2 regions of the Streptomyces sp. NPDC002680 genome follow, and region 2 is predicted to be linked to the other one. Evidence: predicted binding sites of a transcription regulator. Region 2 holds the regulator's gene; the other holds the start of a gene.
The links. Region 2 encodes HspR, which represses chaperone genes until heat shock. Its sites were predicted from a motif close to TTGAGNNNNNNNNNCTCAA; they were not measured.
Positions count from the first base shown of each region.

Region 1: the regulator HspR is predicted to act here: its motif matches at 4,733-4,751, upstream of lon (endopeptidase La).

Region 1 covers NZ_JBIAQP010000002.1:313,384-322,695, reverse strand. Annotated here, with positions in the region: gene ACFYXF_RS08075 (nitrate- and nitrite sensing domain-containing protein) at 1-351, opposite strand, end outside; gene ACFYXF_RS08070 (hypothetical protein) at 791-1,582, shown strand; gene ACFYXF_RS08065 (MarR family winged helix-turn-helix transcriptional regulator) at 1,603-2,106, opposite strand; gene lon (endopeptidase La) at 2,296-4,710, opposite strand; gene ACFYXF_RS08055 (GNAT family N-acetyltransferase) at 4,888-5,577, shown strand; gene ACFYXF_RS08050 (hypothetical protein) at 5,519-6,649, opposite strand; gene ACFYXF_RS08045 (rhomboid-like protein) at 6,738-7,520, opposite strand; gene ACFYXF_RS08040 (spermidine synthase) at 7,698-8,387, shown strand; gene ACFYXF_RS08035 (response regulator transcription factor) at 8,533-9,270, shown strand; gene ACFYXF_RS08030 (ATP-binding protein) at 9,267-9,312, shown strand, end outside.
Region 2 covers NZ_JBIAQP010000029.1:92,158-101,469, reverse strand. Annotated here, with positions in the region: gene dnaK (molecular chaperone DnaK) at 1-1,666, shown strand, start outside; gene grpE (nucleotide exchange factor GrpE) at 1,663-2,319, shown strand; gene dnaJ (molecular chaperone DnaJ) at 2,365-3,555, shown strand; gene ACFYXF_RS48510 (heat shock protein transcriptional repressor HspR) at 3,561-4,007, shown strand; gene ACFYXF_RS48505 (PA14 domain-containing protein) at 4,077-6,104, opposite strand; gene ACFYXF_RS48500 (Uma2 family endonuclease) at 6,595-7,242, shown strand; gene ACFYXF_RS48495 (PA14 domain-containing protein) at 7,325-9,001, opposite strand; gene ACFYXF_RS48490 (PA14 domain-containing protein) at 9,042-9,312, opposite strand, start outside.

The DNA.
Region 1 (9,312 bases), on a different contig from region 2:
CTGCTCGGAGGGCGCCTTCGCCTTGGCGCGGCCGGCGGCGATGTAGACAGTGACCTCGTCGCGTTCGTCGGCGAGCGAGTGGGCCAGGGTCAGGGCGTCCTGGGTCTGCGCCGCGAGGGTCACCAGGTCCTGGGAGTCGTGGAGCTGGGAGGAGGCCGTGATCAGGGACGGGGAGCCTGCCCCGGCGATCGCGGCGGCCACGACGGCGACGGCCACGATGAGCCGGTTCCTGACGTGGGCGGGGCGTCCCCGGCCCGCGGGATCGGTCGGGGCGTCACCGGTAGCGCCCCCTGCGGGAGCTGTCTGCCTGCCTGTGCGCCGAGGCCGCGTCTTCTGCACCGTCGCTCGCATTCCTGACTCGTGTGCCCATGGGCCCGGGTGACGATGCGTCCGGACCCGAATGACGATCCGTCAACTGGATGGCCGCCCGGATGGTTCTGGCCTGCCGCTCACCCGGTACGGTTCCGGTTCTCCGGCACGGTCCGGCTCCCGACCCTCCCATGCCGGTGGGCAGGGAGCGCGCGTCACCTGACCCGCCACTCAAAGGAGTGAACATCAAGGAGTCAACATCGGCGGGGAGTTGGCGGCAAGTTCCTCTGGCCTGTGCTCCCACCGTGCCCGGTGGGCCGGTTGGACGTGGGCGGCGGGCTTTGACATTATCCGCCACTACGTCTTCACGGAGTAGATCATTCCCGCCCAAACCAGGCGTCTGACCAGCGGCTACCCGCTGTTTCGGCAACTGTTGCCAGCCTTTTGAGAACGTTGTGAAGGCCTCGTGCAGACTGGCTGGATGCGTACTGAACTCGCCACGGAGCCCGGTGATCCGGCCCGCCCCAATGAGGACTTCGCAGCGATCGGGCTTCCCGCCTCCGGGCAGGGCGGTTCGCTCGTCCTCCTGGACGGGGTGACTCCCCCCAGGGCCGGCACGGGCTGTCTGCATTCCGTCCCCTGGTACACGGCCCGGCTCGGCGGCGCGCTGACCGAACTGTCGGTTTCGCAGCGGGATATGCCTCTCCAGGACGTGCTGGCGGCGGCCATCTCTCGTACCGCCGAGGCCCACACGCAAACCTGTGACCTTTCTCACCCCCGTACGCCCCAGGCGACCGTGGTCCTGGCCCGCTGGTCCCTGGACGTCGTGGAGCATCTGGTGCTGTCCGACTCGGCCCTGCTGACCGAGTCCCCGGACGGCACGGTCACCGCCCACCTGGACGACCGGCTGTCCCGCGTCCCCCGTGCGTCCCTGGCCACGGACGCGATCGCCGACGCGACGGTACGCAACAAGGAGGGCGGCTTCTTCACGGCGGCGGCCGATCCGGCGGTGGCGTCCCGCGCGGTGTCGGGCACCCTCCCGCGCGCCGAGGTCCGCGCCCTGGCGGCCCTGACGGACGGCGCGACCCGCTGGGTGGAGAAGTTCGCCGAGGGCGACTGGACGGCCTGCTTCACCGCCGTACGCAAGGAGGGCCCACAGTCGCTGCTGAACCGCGTACGGGAACTGGAACGGGCGGACGCGGACGCCGGCCGACCCCGCCTGCGCCGCAGCAAGACGCACGACGACGCGACGGTGGTCTACGTGGAGCTTTGAACGAGGAGAGGGATGAGGGCCTACTTCTCCATACCGAGGTTCAGCTGGTGCAGCAGCCGGGCCAGTTCGGCCACCTCGGTGCGGTCCCAGGCGCCCAGCTCCCGCACGTACCGCGCGCGTCGCGCCTCCCGTACGGCGCGGAAGCGGACGCTGCCCTCGTCGGTGAGGTGGACCAGCCAGGCGCGGCCGTCGGCGGGGTCCGGTTCGCGGGCGATCAGGCCCAGCTCCTCCATGGCGCGCAGCTGGCGGGACATGGTGGCCTTGCCGACGCCGATGTAGGCGGCGAGTTCGGTGGCCCGCTGGCGCCCGCACTCGTCCAGCCGCACCAACAGGCCGTACGCCGACGGCTCCAGGTCGGGATGGACCTCGCGGGCCATCTCCCCGGAGTTGGCCCGGGCGCGCCGCAGGAACACGGTCAACTCGCGCTCCAGGGCGAGGAATTCCCGCTCGACCCCGGGTCCGGGCGTCGTGGACTCGACTCGCTGTCCGCCGAGGTTCCCCTCGCCGTTCACGTCCTCGTGCACGTCAGCACTCCCGATCCGGTGTCGCCGCTCTGAAGGTGTCCGTCGAACACGGCCATTGCCGCAGCTCGGACAGTATTCGGCAAGTATTTCGCAGGCCAGGACCGCCGACGTCACCCAGGCCCCCGTCCGGCGTACGGGAAAGCCCGGACCCCTTCCGGGACCCGGGCTCTCACCGACCGGCAGCGTCCGTCACGCCGCTGCCGGAACCCTCACCTCCGCCGGGTTCTCCGCCGGGGTGAGCGCCAGTTCGAGGACCTGGCGGACGTCCGTGACGGCGTGGACGTCGAGCTTCTCCAGGACCTCGGCCGGGACGTCGTCCAGGTCGGCCTCGTTGCGCTTCGGGATGATCACGGTGGTGACGCCTGCCCGGTGCGCGGCGAGCAGCTTCTGCTTCACCCCGCCGATGGGCAGCACCCGCCCGGTCAGCGAGACCTCGCCCGTCATGGCGACGTCCGTACGAACGAGCCGCCCGCTGAGCAGCGAGGCGAGAGCGGTCGTCATGGTGACGCCCGCGCTGGGACCGTCCTTGGGCACGGCACCCGCCGGGAAGTGGATGTGCACGCCCCGGTCCTTCAGGTCGCCGACGGGCAGCTCCAGTTCGGCGCCGTGCGAGCGCAGGAAGGAGAGCGCGATCTGCGCGGACTCCTTCATCACGTCACCCAGCTGCCCGGTGAGCGTGAGTCCCGCCGCCCCGGTCTCCGGATCGGCGAGCGAGGCCTCGACGTAGAGGACGTCACCGCCGGCCCCGGTGACCGCGAGCCCGGTGGCGACACCGGGTACGGCCGTACGCCGCTCGGCCGGGTCCTGCGCGGCCTCGGGCACGTGATGCGGGCGCCCGATGAGCGACCGCAGATCGCCCTCGGTGACGGTGAACGGCAGCTTCCGCTCGCCGAGTTCGTGCTGTGCGGTGACCTTGCGCAGCAGCCGCGCGATGGACCGCTCCAGGTTCCGGACCCCGGCCTCCCGGGTGTACTCGCCGGCGAGCTTGCGCAACGCGCCCTCGTCGAGGGTGACTTCGGTGCTCTCGAGACCGGCCCGCTCCAGCTGCCGGGGCAGCAGGTGGTCCCGGGCGATGACGACCTTCTCGTCCTCTGTGTACCCGTCGAGCCGCACCAGCTCCATCCGGTCGAGCAGCGCCTCCGGAATGGCTTCGAGCACGTTGGCCGTGGCAAGGAACACCACGTCACTCAGATCGAGTTCGACTTCGAGGTAGTGGTCGCGGAAGGTGTGGTTCTGCGCCGGGTCGAGGACTTCGAGCAGCGCGGCGGCGGGGTCGCCCCGGAAGTCGGAGCCGACCTTGTCGATCTCGTCGAGGAGGACGACGGGGTTCATGGACCCGGCCTCCTTGATGGCCCGCACGATCCGCCCGGGCAGCGCGCCGACATACGTACGCCGGTGACCGCGGATCTCGGCTTCATCCCTGACCCCACCCAGCGCCACCCGGACGAACTTCCGCCCCATGGCATGCGCGACGGACTCACCGAGGCTGGTCTTGCCGACACCGGGCGGCCCGACGAGCGCCAGCACGGCGCCACCACGACGCCCGCCGACAACCCCCAGCCCGCGCTGGGCCCGCCGCTTGCGCACGGCGAGGTACTCGGTGATGCGCTCCTTCACGTCTTCCAGCCCCGCGTGCTCGGCGTCGAGCACGGCCTGGGCGCCCTGGATGTCGTACGAGTCCTCGGTCCGCTCGTTCCACGGCAGTTCGAGAACGGTGTCCAGCCAGGTCCGGATCCAGCCGCCCTCGGGCGACTGCTCGGAGGACCGCTCCAGCTTGTCGACCTCCTTGAGCGCGGCCTCGCGGACGTTCTCCGGCAGGTCGGCGGCCTCGACGCGGGCCCGGTAGTCGTCGGACTCCTCGCCGTCCTTCTCGCCGTTGATCTCCCGCAGTTCCTTGCGTACGGCTTCCAGCTGCTTCCGCAGCAGGAACTCCCGCTGCTGCTTGTCGACGCCCTCCTGGACGTCCTTCGCGATGGTCTCGGCGACGTCCTGCTCGGCGAGGTGGTCGCGCAGCTGCTGGGTGGCGAGCTTCAGCCGGGCCACCGGGTCGGCGGTCTCCAGGAGCTCGATCTTCTGGTCGGTGCTGAGGAAGGGCGAGTAACCGGAATTGTCGGCAAGGGCGGAGACGTCGTCGATGGCCTGGACGCGGTCGACGACCTGCCAGGCGGCGCGCTTGCGCAGCCAGGCGGTGGCAAGTGCCTTGTATTCCTTGACAAGTTCGGTGACATGACCGGGCAACGGGTCGGGAACGGTCTCGTCGATGCGGGTCCCCTCGACCCACAGCGCGGCCCCCGGCCCGGTGGTCCCGGCGCCGATCCGCACCCGCCCCCGAGCGCGAATGAGGGCGCCCGGATCCCCGTCGGCCAGCCGGCCGACCTGCTCCACGGTGCCGACGACACCGGTACTCGGGTACGACCCGTCGACACGCGGCACCAGCAGAACCCGAGGCTTCCCGGGCTCGGTGCGCGCGGCAGCCTGCGCGGCCTCCACGGCGGCCCGCACATCGGCGTCGTTCAGATCCAGCGGCACCACCATCCCGGGCAGCACGACCTCGTCGTCGAGCGGCAGCACAGGCAGAGTGAGCGGTGTGGACGTCGAAGCCATGATCTCCCCTTCGGCAGTCAAGTTGAGCTATGCCGACTCAATGCTTGGGGGCGGCCGATTGTTCCCAGGGACGTGTTCGCCGTGAGCGATCACCTCTGCCGCGACGGCCGACCACCCGCATACAGTCAGGCAAGTAACACTCATTACCGCAGCTCAACCATTACACAGGGAGTCGACGTGGACGGAACCGTGCGGGCCTGGGTCGACGGCTGGGTCGTCTCGCGCGGGGCGTCACCGCCGCTGGTCGAGCCCTGGGGATACACGATCGACGTGGGCACGGCCGAGCACGTCACCCGGCACGTCCTCGACGCGGTGAACGACGCCGTCGAGGAACGGACCGTCCGCAAGGTGGCCGACGCGGTGACCGGGACGGGCGTGACGCTCAAGGTCTTCGCCGATCCGGCGACGGTCGGCGGCTGGCTCGGCGAGGGCTGGCGGACCGACCCCGAGCCGGGCTACCTGATGTCGGTCCCGCTGACGCCCGCGGAGGCGCCCGTCGCCCCCGACGGCTACCGGGTACGCGTCTGGACGCGCGCCGGCGTGACCCGCGTGATGCTCGCGGCGCCCGACGGCTCCTGGGCGGCCCGCGGCCAGATCGCCCCGACGGGCAGAACGGCGGTGGTCGACCAGGTGGAGACCTCCCCCGCGCACCGGCGCCGGGGCCTCGGCTCCTTCGCGATGCGGACGCTCGCGCGGGAGGCCGTCTCCCAGGGCGCGGAGAGAGGCGTACTGGCCGGAACACCGGACGGCCGGGCGCTGTACGAGGCGCTGGAGTGGCGGGTGGAGGCGCTGCTGACGAACGCGAAGTTCACGGCGCCGGGCACATCCACGTGCCGTCCGACAGGGCGGCCAGGACGCGGCGCTTGATCCCGGCACGCTGCGGGCTGCTGACGAGGGACAGGGGCAGATGGCCGACGCGCTCCTCGTACGGGCGCAGCTCGGCGCGGATGAAGGCGTACTCGGACGGATGCGCTTCGACGAGGAGCCGGTCGGCCTCCGCCTTGGCCTCGGACACGGCCAGCGCGTACGGACTTTCGAGTGCCCGTTCACGCAGGGCCTGGGTGAGCTGCCGGATGTACCGCTTGTACTCCATGCGCCGCTGCTGGAGGGCCGCGAGGAAACGCCGGGCGTTGAGCACCGCGACCGCTTCCGCCTCGGGCAGGGCGTAGATGTCGTCGGGGAGCGTGCCCAACGCGTGGGGTGTCTCCGTGCGGGCCCGTTCCGCGGCCATCGCGCCCAGCTCCCGCAAGGCGTTCTCCCACCGTTTCAGCATCAGCGGATGACGCAGCGCCATGTCGCGTTCGTCCTGCTCCTTGGCGTCCTCGGCGGCGGCCAGCCGCACGGTGGTGTCACCGGCGGCGAGCAGGGCGTCGACCTGCGGGGAGCGCGGCGCGGAGATCCGGCCGTGGGCGACGGCGTACGCGATCTCGTCGTGCACGTCACGGAACGCGGGCGGCTCCGCCGCATCACTGAGGTGCCGCCGGGCGCGCTCCCGCTGGACGAGGCCGGCGTACTCGTCCGGGAACACGTGCCGCAGCCAGGCCTGAGCCGTGACATGGGAGTTCGTGCCGTTCCTGCGCTCACGGCTGTTGTGGAAGTCGTTGCGCCGCAGCTTCTTGACCAGGATGGCGGCCTCGTGGGCGCGATGGCGGACCCGGCCCAGCCGGTGCTCGGTGACCTCCAGGCGGGGGTCGCCGGTGTAACGCATCCGCTCGGTGGCGACCTGGAGTTCTCCGCCGGCGCACAGCAGGGCGTCCTGCCAGTCCAGCCGCCATTCCGCCTTGCGCAGCAGCCGGCCGGTGCGGGGCGGGAGGAACCGCCCGTGGACGGCTTCCGCGACGGCCACGGTCACGAGGTTGTCGAAACTCTCGGCGATCAGCTCGACGAGCCGTTCCGTGGGCACCCGCTCGACATCCGCGAGGCGCAGCCTCTCCCCCACACCAGCCCCCTCCGCAAGCACTGACGTCCCCGGGGACCGCGAACGCGCCGGTCCCCCACTTGCGGGCAGGTTATCGGGATTCGGGTAATCAGGCGGTGACTTTCCGTGATTTCCGGGAGTCGGTGCTCCGCCCCGCTCGCCATCGCCGCACCCACGGCCAGGTGGCGACCCCGATGGCCAGGGCCATCACATGCCCCCAGTTGGTCATCGGATCGGTGTACGCGACGAGGTCCTGCACCAGCGTCCCGCCGAACACCACCAGCACCAGCCACCCCAGCCAGGGCCGCAGCAGCCCCGCCAGCGCGCCCACGCTCGCCGCGACCCCGAAACTGATCCCGTAGTCGAGCCGATGCAGCGAGGTCTCCGGCAGCCACCCCACCAGCACCGCGAGCCCCACCGGCACCTCGGTCGCGAGAGTGGCCAGCACATGCCCGAGCGCGAACACCCCGGCGGTACGCAGCCCACCGATCCGCCGCTCCAGCGCGGTGAGGACGAGCAGGAACACGATGGCGTACGGCGATGTCACGCCGCCCACGACCCACAGCGCGCTGGTGACCAGCACGAACACGGGCGTCCGTACGAGGTGGAAGACATCCGTGCTGGTGCCCTGGTGGAGGGCGTGCACGAGGGCGGGGTCGGCATGCTCGGCGACGAACGCCGTAACGAGGAGGACGGCGGCGAACGTGAAGGTGAACGGGGTTCCGGTGGGGGTGGGGAGGAGCCGCCAGGGCCGGAGGAGCCGCCGGCGCGGACCGGACACGGGCCGCGCGGACATGGCCTCCGCCGGCCCCCGCTGTCTCGGCATCCCGTCCAGCAGCCGTACGCCCTCCGCGACGGGCACGTCCGAGGGCGCCGACGAATCCGGCGTCATGTCACCCCTCGTATCGACCCGTTCCACGGTGAGGCACTCCTTCCGTTTCACCCCACCTTTCGCCCCGGCACACGCCCCTGTCTGTGACCCGCGCCACGCACCGGCTGATTCACAGCAAGCCGACAGGCCTCGCCGAAAATGACTGAACTCGTCCCGGCACACTGCCAAGATGCCCCCATGACCCGCTTGACCACCTCCTACACCGCCCCCGAAGTCCTGGACCGCCGTGACGGCCCGTACGGCGAAGTCGTGCTGCGGCGGCACGGGGAGTTGCTGCAGATCATCGCCAACGGGTGCTTCCTGATGGACACTTCCGACGGCCGGTCCGAGCGTCTCCTCATGGACGTGGCTCTCGACGCCCTCGATCCCGGGACGCCCGCCCCCCACGTCCTCATCGGCGGCCTCGGTGTCGGCTTCTCCCTCGCGCACGCCGCCGACGAACCCCGCTGGGGCCGTATCACCGTCGTCGAACGGGAAGCCGCGATCGTCGAATGGCACCGGAACGGGCCGTTGGCGGAGATCTCGGCCCGCGCTTTCTCCGACCCCCGTACCGAGATCGTCGCAGCCGATCTCGTGAGATACGTCAATGAGACCTCCGCCACATTTGACGCGCTGTGTCTCGACATCGACAACGGGCCCGACTGGACCGTCACGGAGGACAACCAGAGCCTGTACTCGCAGGCCGGACTGGCAAGCTGCGCAAGGGTGTTGAGGCCGGGCGGGGTGCTCGCGGTGTGGTCCGCGCAACCCTCTCCGGAATTCGAGGGAACTCTACGGAATGCCGGGTTCCAGGGGGTGCGTACCGAAGAAGTCCCTGTTGCCCGGGGAGTCCCCGACGTTGTACACCTCGCCGTACGACCTGGATAGCCCTCACGCGGTGACTGCCCGTACTCTGCTCCCCTGACGCCGATCACTGATCCGATCAGGCGGGCGTCAATCGCAGTCATGCGCGGACAAGCGCAGCCAAGGAATCACCCCACTGATTCCGGAAAGCACACTTCAGGGGCGGGCGATGGAGCAGACACACACCTCCCAGAACGGCGCGACGGCGACACCCGGCGCCCAGCGCCGGGTTCTCGTGGTCGAGGACGATCCGACGATCGTCGACGCCATCGCGGCCCGTCTGCGCGCAGAGGGATTTCTCGTGCAGACCGCGGGCGACGGCCCGGCCGCCGTCGACACCGCCGAGGCCTGGCAGCCCGATCTGCTGATCCTCGACATCATGCTGCCCGGGTTCGACGGGCTCGAAGTCTGCAGGCGGGTACAGGCCCAGCGGGCCGTGCCCGTCCTGATGCTCACCGCGCGCGACGACGAGACCGACATGCTGGTCGGGCTCGGGGTCGGCGCCGACGACTACATGACGAAGCCCTTCTCCATGCGGGAGCTGGCCGCACGCGTGCATGTGCTGCTGCGCCGGGTCGAGCGGGCCGCCATCGCCGCGTCGACGCCGCGCTCCGGCATCCTGCGCCTCGGCGAGCTGGAGATCGACCACGCGCAGCGACGCGTGCGGGTGCGGTCCGAGGACGTGCACCTCACTCCCACCGAGTTCGATCTGCTCGTCTGTCTGGCGAACACCCCGCGTGCCGTGCTCTCGCGCGAGCAGCTGCTCGCCGAGGTGTGGGACTGGGCGGACGCCTCCGGCACCCGGACCGTCGACAGCCACATCAAGGCACTGCGCCGGAAGATCGGCGCCGAGCGGATCCGTACGGTGCACGGGGTCGGCTACGCACTGGAGACACCGACGCCATGAACCGGGGGCGGCCGGCCGCGCGGAGGAGCCCCGGGGAGCCCT
Region 2 (9,312 bases):
GTCGGTCAAGCGCCACATGGGCACCGACTGGAAGATCGAGGTCGACGGCAAGAACTTCAACCCGCAGCAGATGAGCGCCTTCATCCTGCAGAAGCTGAAGCGCGACGCCGAGGCGTACCTGGGCGAGAAGGTCATGGACGCGGTCATCACCGTCCCGGCCTACTTCAACGACTCCGAGCGCCAGGCGACGAAGGAGGCCGGCGAGATCGCGGGCCTGAACGTCCTTCGTATCGTCAACGAGCCCACCGCGGCCGCGCTCGCGTACGGCCTCGACAAGGACGACCAGACGATCCTCGTCTTCGACCTCGGTGGCGGCACCTTCGACGTGTCCCTCCTGGAGATCGGCGACGGCGTCGTCGAGGTGAAGGCCACCAACGGTGACAACCACCTCGGTGGTGACGACTGGGACCAGCGCGTCATGGACTACCTGGTGCAGCAGTTCCGCACCGGCCACGGCGTGGACCTCGGCAAGGACAAGATGGCCCTCCAGCGCCTCCGCGAGGCCGCCGAGAAGGCCAAGATCGAGCTGTCCTCGTCCACCGAGACCTCGATCAACCTGCCCTACATCACGGCGTCCGCCGAGGGCCCGCTGCACCTGGACGAGAAGCTCACGCGCGCCCAGTTCCAGCAGCTGACGGCCGACCTCCTTGAGCGCTGCAAGACGCCGTTCCACAACGTCATCAAGGACGCGGGCATCGCTCTCTCCGAGATCGACCACGTCGTTCTCGTCGGTGGCTCGACCCGTATGCCCGCCGTCGCCGAGCTGGTCAAGGAGCTGACCGGCGGTCGCGAGGCCAACAAGGGCGTCAACCCGGACGAGGTCGTCGCCATCGGCGCCTCGCTCCAGGCCGGTGTCCTGAAGGGCGAGGTCAAGGACGTACTGCTCCTCGACGTCACCCCGCTGTCCCTGGGTATCGAGACCAAGGGCGGCATCATGACCAAGCTCATCGAGCGGAACACGACGATCCCGACCAAGCGGTCCGAGATCTTCACCACCGCCGAGGACAACCAGCCCTCCGTGCAGATCCAGGTCTACCAGGGCGAGCGCGAGATCGCGGCGTACAACAAGAAGCTCGGAATGTTCGAGCTGACGGGTCTGCCGCCGGCCCCGCGCGGTGTCCCGCAGATCGAGGTGTCCTTCGACATCGACGCCAACGGCATCATGCACGTGACCGCGAAGGACCTCGGCACGGGCAAGGAGCAGAAGATGACCGTCACCGGCGGCTCCTCGCTGCCGAAGGACGAGGTCGACCGCATGCGCCAGGAGGCCGAGCAGTACGCGGACGAGGACCACCGTCGCCGCGAGGCCGCCGAGACCCGCAACCAGGGCGAGCAGCTCGTCTACCAGACGGAGAAGTTCCTCAAGGACAACGAGGACAAGGTCCCCGGCGACATCAAGACCGAGGTCGAGGCCTCGATCGAGGAGCTGAAGACCGCGCTCAAGGGCGAGGCCGCCGAGGGCGACAACACGGCCGAGATCCGCACCGCCACCGAGAAGGTCGCGGCCGTCTCGCAGAAGCTGGGCCAGGCGATGTACGCCGACGCCCAGGCGGGTCAGGCCGCCGGCGCCGGTGACGCGGCGCCCGGCGCCGACGCCCCGAAGGCCGACGACGACGTGGTCGACGCCGAGATCGTCGACGACGAGCGCAAGGACGGTGCCGCGTGACGGAGGAGACTCCGGGCTTCGACGAGAAGCCCGACGTCCCTTCCGGCGCCACCCCCGACGACGCCGAGCCGAAGGCCGCCCCCTCTTCGGAGGGGGCGGCCCCGGCCGGGGACGCAGCAGCAGCACAGGTCGCCGGTCTGACGGCCCAGCTGGACCAGGTACGTACGGCGCTCGGTGAGCGCACGGCGGACCTCCAGCGGCTCCAGGCCGAGTATCAGAACTACCGCCGCCGGGTCGAGCGGGACCGGATCACGGTCAAGGAGATCGCCATCGCGAGCCTCCTGAGCGAGCTCCTGCCCGTGCTCGACGACATCGGCCGCGCGAGGGAACACGGCGAACTGGTCGGCGGGTTCAAGTCCGTCGCCGAGTCGCTGGAGACCGTCGCCGCCAAGATGGGCCTGCAGCAGTTCGGCAAGGAGGGCGAGCCCTTCGACCCGATGATCCACGAGGCCCTGATGCACTCGTACGCGCCGGACGTCACGGAGACGACCTGCGTGGCGATCCTGCAGCCGGGCTACCGCTTCGGCGAGCGCAACCTGCGTCCCGCGCGGGTCGCGGTGGCCGAGCCCCAGCCCGGGGCGACGCAGGCCGACAAGGGCGACTCCCCGGAGTCGGCGGACGGCAAGGAGAACGGTGGCCCGGAAGAGGGCTGACGTGAGCACTGAGGTGGGGGACTCCGGAGAGGAGGGACGTCGGGGATGAGCACCAAGGACTTCATCGAGAAGGACTTCTACAAGGTCCTCGGCGTCCCCAAGGACGCCACCGAGGCCGAGATCAAGAAGGCGTACCGGAAACTCGCCCGCGAGTTCCACCCGGACGCCAACAAGGGCAACGCCAAGGCCGAGGAGCGCTTCAAGGAGATCTCCGAGGCGAACGACGTCCTCGGCGACCCCAAGAAGCGCAAGGAGTACGACGAGGCCCGCGCCCTCTTCGGTAACGGCGGCTTCCGCCCCGGGCCGGGCGCGGGCGGCGGTTCGTTCAACTTCGACCTGGGCGACCTCTTCGGCGGCGGCCCCCAGGGCGGGGCCGGCTCGGGCTCCGGTCCGGGCGGCTTCGGCGGTGGCATCGGGGACGTCTTCGGCGGCCTGTTCAACCGGGGCGGCGGCGGGACCACCCGTACGCAGCCCCGGCGCGGCCAGGACATCGACACCGAGGTCACGCTGAGCTTCACGGAGGCGGTGGACGGCGCGACGGTCCCGCTGCGCATGACGTCCCAGTCACCGTGCAAGGCGTGTTCCGGGACGGGCGACAAGAACGGCACGCCGAGGGTGTGTCCGACGTGCGTGGGGACTGGCCAGGTGGCGAGGGGGTCGGGCGGCGGCTTTTCGTTGACCGACCCCTGCCCGGACTGCAAGGGCCGGGGCCTGATCGCGGAGCACGCGTGCCTGGTCTGCAACGGCAGCGGACGCGCCAAGTCCTCCCGGACGATGCAGGTGCGCATCCCGGCGGGCGTGGCCGACGGCCAGCGCATCCGCCTGCGCGGCAAGGGAGCACCGGGCGAGCGAGGCGGCCCGGCGGGCGACCTGTACGTCACCGTGCATGTCGACGCCCACCCGGTCTTCGGCCGCAAGGAAGACAACCTGACGGTGACGGTGCCGGTGACGTTCGTCGAGGCGGCACTCGGCGGCGAGGTCAGGGTCCCGACCCTGGGCGGCCCGCCGGTCACCCTGAAGCTGCCGCCGGGCACGCCCAACGGGCGCACGATGCGCGCGCGGGGCAAGGGCGCGGTCCGCAAGGACGGCACCCGGGGCGATCTGCTGGTCACCGTCGAGGTGAGTGTCCCGACGGAGCTGACGGGGAAGGCTCGTGACGCACTGGAGGCGTATCGCGAGGCGACCGCGGACGAGGATCCGCGGGCGGAGCTGTTCGAGGCAGCGAAGGGAGCTTGACCGAGATGGACGGCCGTCGACGCAACCCATATGAACTGACCCAAGAGACCCCGGTCTACGTCATCTCGGTGGCGGCCCAGCTCTCGGGCCTGCACCCCCAGACCCTGCGCCAGTACGACCGCCTGGGCCTGGTCTCCCCCGACCGCACCGCCGGCCGGGGCCGCCGCTACTCGGCCCGCGACATCGAACTGCTCCGCGCGGTGCAGGCACTGTCGCAGGACGAGGGCATCAACCTGGCCGGCATCAAGCGGATCATCGAACTGGAGAACCAGGTGGCTGCGTTGCAGTCACGGGTGGCGGAGATGGAGGCTGCGCTGGACGGCGCCGCTGCGGCTATGCAGCAGCGGGAGGCGGCGGTGCATGCTTCTTATCGGCGGGATCTGGTGCCGTACCAGGAGGTTCAGCAGACCAGTGCGTTGGTGGTCTGGCGGCCGAAGAAGGCGAAGGACTAGGCAGTAGTCCCAAGTCCATGTGTGAAGGGGCCCGGAGGTTCGGTTGAACCTCCGGGCCCCTTCACGTGCTCAGGGTGCCAGGGCCACCCAAGCGTCACCGGGGGCGGATTCCGTGCCGTCGGCGTGGAGAGCGGTCACCCAGTAGAAGTGGGTGGTGCCGACAGCGGCTGTGGTGTCGGTGTACGACATACCGGTGACCGGGGCGGCGGTCAGGGGCTCGTACGCGGCGGTGGCCGGGTTCCATCGGTAGACCCGGTACCCGGTGATGTCCGTCCCGTAGTACGAGGTGTCCAGGTCCCACGTGAGATCGACCGCGGTCGCGCCATCGGCGACCTGGGCGTTCAGGCTGACCAGCCCGTCTGCGGGGGTCTCGACGGTGGGGCGCAGGTCGTGCTCGGTGACGGTGGTGTGCGTCGTCTCGTAGGGGTCGCCTGCTGAGTTGTGGATCGAGTTGGAGGACGTGTCCACGGCGTCCACGAAGTATGTCTGGGTCTCACCGTCCTGGAGGTCTGTGTCGACGAACCGGGTGGTTCCCGGCTCGGCCTGCCCCACCCAGGTGTAGTCGGTGCCGTCGTTCTCCGTGCTGACCCGGAAGACGTTGTACTCGGCGAGGTCGGCCGCTGGGCTGTCCTCCCAGTCCAGGACCGTGCCGTACTCGGTGGCGGTGGCCGTGAACCCGGTGACGGCTAGCGGGGCGGTGGCATCCCTGTAGAACTTGCCGATGCGTTGTGAGGGCTTCGACTCACGCCCGAGGGCGTCGACGGAGGTCACCCAGTACCTGTATGCCGTACTGGGCACCGGGGTGGTGTCGGTGCACGAGTAGGTGAAGCGGAGTCCGTACGTGGTGTCGGTCAGCTCGGGGTCGCAGGACACGAGCTGCGTCCCGGCGGTGTCGTCATGGCGGTACACCCGGAACTCCGCCGGCGCGTACGGCGACATCCACCAGGTCAGATCGACGCCGCCACCGTCTTCCGGCCGGTTGACGCTGTTGACCAGGTGGGGCACGGCGAGAGGCCGGGCGAAAGACACCACTGACGAGTACCCCGTGTTGCCCGCCGCGTCGGTCGCCGCGACCTTGTAGTACGAGGTCTCCCCGTACGGGGCGGTCTCATCGCCTGCGGAGTTGCCCAGATTGCTTGCGATCACCTCGAACGGCCCGTCGGCGGCACTGGATCTCAGCAACTGGTACGTCATTGGCCCCCCGTCGGACATCCACCAGAGGGTCAATCCGTCCAGGGCGGTCTCGCTGAGGACCTTCAGATCGGTGACGGTCGGCGGGGTCCGGTCGACGGTGGTGACCAGTTGGTCGGCACTGCCCGCCGACTCGTGTCCCGCCTTGTCCACGGCCCGCACCTCGTAGAGGAAGGCGGTGCCGGTCGGCACCACCGGCTGGGTGAACGAGGTCCCGGAGAGATTTGCCGTGCCGCTGATCTTGGCCCAGCCGGTTCTGCCTTGCACCTGCCGGTAGACGCGGTAGCCGGAGAGGTCCATCTCCTTGTTCTTCGCCCAGCTGACCTTCACCTTGTCGGCGGTCTTGTCGTACGTCGCGGACGCTCCGGTGGGCGCGAGCGGTTTGACCTTGTCGACGGTCGCCGAAGTCCTGGGCGTGTAGGCGAAGTTGACGTTGGCGTTGCCGGACCAGTTGGCGTAGTCGACGCGGAGGGTGTGTTTGCCGGAGGGGATGGCGAGGTTGACGGTCTTCTTCTGGGTCGTGGTGACGTTCTTCCAGAGGTTGACCTTGACCTTGCCGTCCAGGTACACGCGGATGCCGTCCTGCGCGGCGACGGTGAGGGCGAAGGGCCCGCCGGAGCCGAAGTCGCGGGTGACGGTCCAGCGGACGCCGAAGTTGTCCTTCGGGAGGCCGGTGGCGGGGGCCTTGGCGCCCCAGTTCTCGGCGATGGCCGTGTCGCAGTCGGTTCGCTTCGGCGTGCCGGAGAAGGCGGTGTTCGCGAAGAACTGGCGCTTGTAGACCGGGGAGTTGCACGTGGTCGCGGCGGAGGCGACCGGGGCGGCGGTGCCGAGCAGGGCACCGGCGGTGGCGAGCACGACGGCGGTCGCGGTGGTGGCCGCGGGTGTCGTGCGTCTGGCTGGGTTCAATGCGGTCCTTCGGTCCTGATGGTCGACGGCAGGGGGGAGCCGTTGACCATCAGGACTCGTGAGGACGGGGCTTGGTTGTACGGGTGTTGCGTGAAGGTTCGAGAGGGGCGAGGCAGGCTGCTGCTCAGGCCGAGGGGAGTTCGTCGGCCTTCAGCGCCGTCATGAACGCGGTCCAAGTCTGGGTGCCGAAGGCCAGGTTCGGGCGACGACGAGTCGGGGCGGGGCCTGGCACTGCTGGAGGCACTCGCCGATGCGTGGGGCACCGAACCGCGCGACACGGTTGGCAAGGTCGTATGGGCGCTTCTGCGACTGCCCGAAGAGGGTACGCCGTGACGGCGGCAGCAATGGCGGGACGGTGGATCGTTCCGTCCTCACTCCGTCGGGTGATACGGAGACGAATCCCCTGGTCAGCAAAACAATCGTACCTAGCGTGATCGTGTTGCTTGTGCCCCAAGGACGCCAAGCCCACACTTGAGGAGGAGGTGCCGCCATGACCGCTCTTGCGCACGAGAGGCCCGAGACCATGTCCGAGTCCCAGGCTGAATTCGCGAACGAACCCAACCTGGACGAGGTCGTGTGGCAGGCATGGAAGGCCATGGAACTCCCCGAGGGCTACCGCGCTGAGATCATCGAGGGAGCCATCGAGGTGTCGCCCACTGGACGTTTTTCGCACGCCCAGGTTGTCAGTCGCCTGCGCGATGCGCTGGCGATCTTTCTCCAGGACAGTGAGTACGGCGCCTGGAACGACACGAATGTGATCCATCCGCTCAGGGCGTGGGTACCGGACGGGTTCGTGGCCCCCCGGGACGGTGAACCGATCGAGGCGGAGGACGGCCTCGGTATCAACGCTTCAGCGGTGCACTTGGTGATCGAAGTCGTCTCTCCCGGTAAGCGAAACCAGGACCGAGACCGGGTCCGCAAGCGCCGCGAGTACGCCCGGGCCGGAATCCCCGTGTATGTGATCGTCGACGACTACGACAACCACGGATCGGTGAGCATCCTTACTGCTCCCGTGCCTGAGCACGCCCGTTACGAGGACGAGCACCGCGTGCCGTACGGCACCGAGGCCGTCGTCCCGGAGGGCCCTGCCAAGGGTTTCGTCATCGGTGAGGCGATCACGGGTCCGAAGCGAAGTTGAGAAGTGTCGTGGAGGGGGTCGGGAGGGCAGCTGCCTCCCGACCCCCTCGTGCTGCATGCGCCGCCGGCTTGTCGCGGAGCCCCTAGCGGAGAACCAGGACCTCTGCCGTGGACGCCTCCGCGCTCTCGCGGCCGTAGATGTCAACGGTCCGTACGGTCACCGTGTAGCCGCCGGTGTACTGGGGCTGGAACTCGATGCGGCCCGTCGTCGTCAGCTGCTGGCCGCTGGGGGAGCCGTATCCGTCGAAGTCCCAGGAGTAGCCCTTCAGCAGGCGGCTCTCGTCGCCCGTGCCGGGCTTGACCTCGACGATGATCGGGGAGCGAGTGCCGCCCGTGGAGACCACGGTCAGCTTCGGGGCCGCCGGGCCGGTCGCCGTGGCCGGGGTGAGGCGGCTGACGCTGATCTGCGCCGAGGGCACGGACTCGGCGCCCGTGCCGTCGACGGCGGTGACGTAGTAGTACGCGGTGCCCTTGGGGGCCGAGGTGTCGTCGTACGACGAGGCTGTCGAGCCGTCGACACCGCCCACGAGGACCCCGACTCCGTTGGCGGAGGTGCGGCGGTAGACGTGGAATCCGGTCACCGTGCCGTCCTCCGACGGTATCCACGAGAGACGGGTGGAGGCGTCGGCGGGCGTGCCCTCCAGGGCGGTCGGGGCGGGCGTGGCCGACGCCACGGGGCGCGTCACCGTCACGGGCTCGGAGACCGGGGAGATGTTCCCGGCGCCGTCGACGGCCTGGACCTTGTACGTGTACGGCGTTCCCGCGTCCACGAGCTGGTCCGCCCAGGACGTTCCGAACACCGGCTGCGGTCCGTCCGGGTCGCTCTGGCCCACCGGGGCGGCCCACAGGTCGTAGTGGTGTACGTCCTTCGAAGAGGCCGCCCAGGTGAGGAAGTTGCCCGCCGTGGTGCCCTGCCCCGACACCCCGGTGACCTGCGTCGGCGCTGTCTTGTCGACCGTCGTCGCGGTCACATCCGCGCTGCCCGCCGACTGGTTGCCGGCCTTGTCGCGGGCACGGACCTCGTAGGCGTACGTCTCGCCGGTCTTCGGAAGCGTGGAGTCCGTGTACGTCGTGGCCGTGGTCGTCGTGAGTGGGGTGCTGCCGAACTGGCTGCCCTTCAGGGCGCGGTAGACACGGTAGTCCGCGAGGTCCATCTCCTTGTTCTTCGCCCAGGTGAGCTTGGCCTTGCCCGTCGTCTTGTCGTACGTGACGGTCGGTGCCGTCGGAGCGAGGGGCTTGACCTTGTCCACGCTCGCCGAAGTCCTGGGCGCATAGGCAAAGTTGACGTTCGCGTTGCCTGTCCAGTTGGCGTAGTCGATGCGCAGGGTGTGCTTGCCGGACGGGATCGTGAGGTTGGCGGTCTTCTTAGCCGTCGACGTCACGTTCTTCCAGACGTTGACCTTGATCTTGCCGTCCACGTAGACGCGGATGCCGTCCTGGGCGGCGGCCGTGAAGGCGAACGGCCCGCCGGATCCGAAGTCCCTCGTCACCGTCCAGCGGACGCCGAAGTTGTCCTTCGGGAGGCCGGTGGCGGGGGCCTTCGCGCCCCAGTTCTCGGCGATCGCCGCGTCGCAGTCCGTCCGCTTCGGCGTGCCGGAGAAGGCGGTGTTCGCGAAGAACTGCCGTTTGTAGACAGGGGAGTTGCAGGTCACCGTGGCCGCCGAGGCGGTTGGGGCGGTGACCACGGTGAGGAGGCCGCCGGCGGTGGCGAGCGCAACGGCGGTCGCGGTCGTGGCGGTTGTCCGTCGGGTGATGTTCATACGGTTCTGCGGCTGCTCTTTCTGTGTGTCGTGTATGCCGTCAGTTCACGGGGGCGTTGATCGCCCAGTCCCCCGCCGGGAGCGACTCCGTGCCGTCCGCCGCCACCGCCGTCACCCAGTAGTAGGACGTCGTGCCGGGCTTCGCGCCCGCGTCGACGTACACGGAAGCCGTGTTGGCCACGGTGGCGATCTTCTCGTACGCCGAAGTGGCCGCGTTCCAGCGGTAGACGCGGTAACCGCCCGTCGCCTGCGGGGAGTTGGCGTCCAGGCCGCTCCAGGAGAGCTGGTTGGCACTGGCACTGGCACCTTCG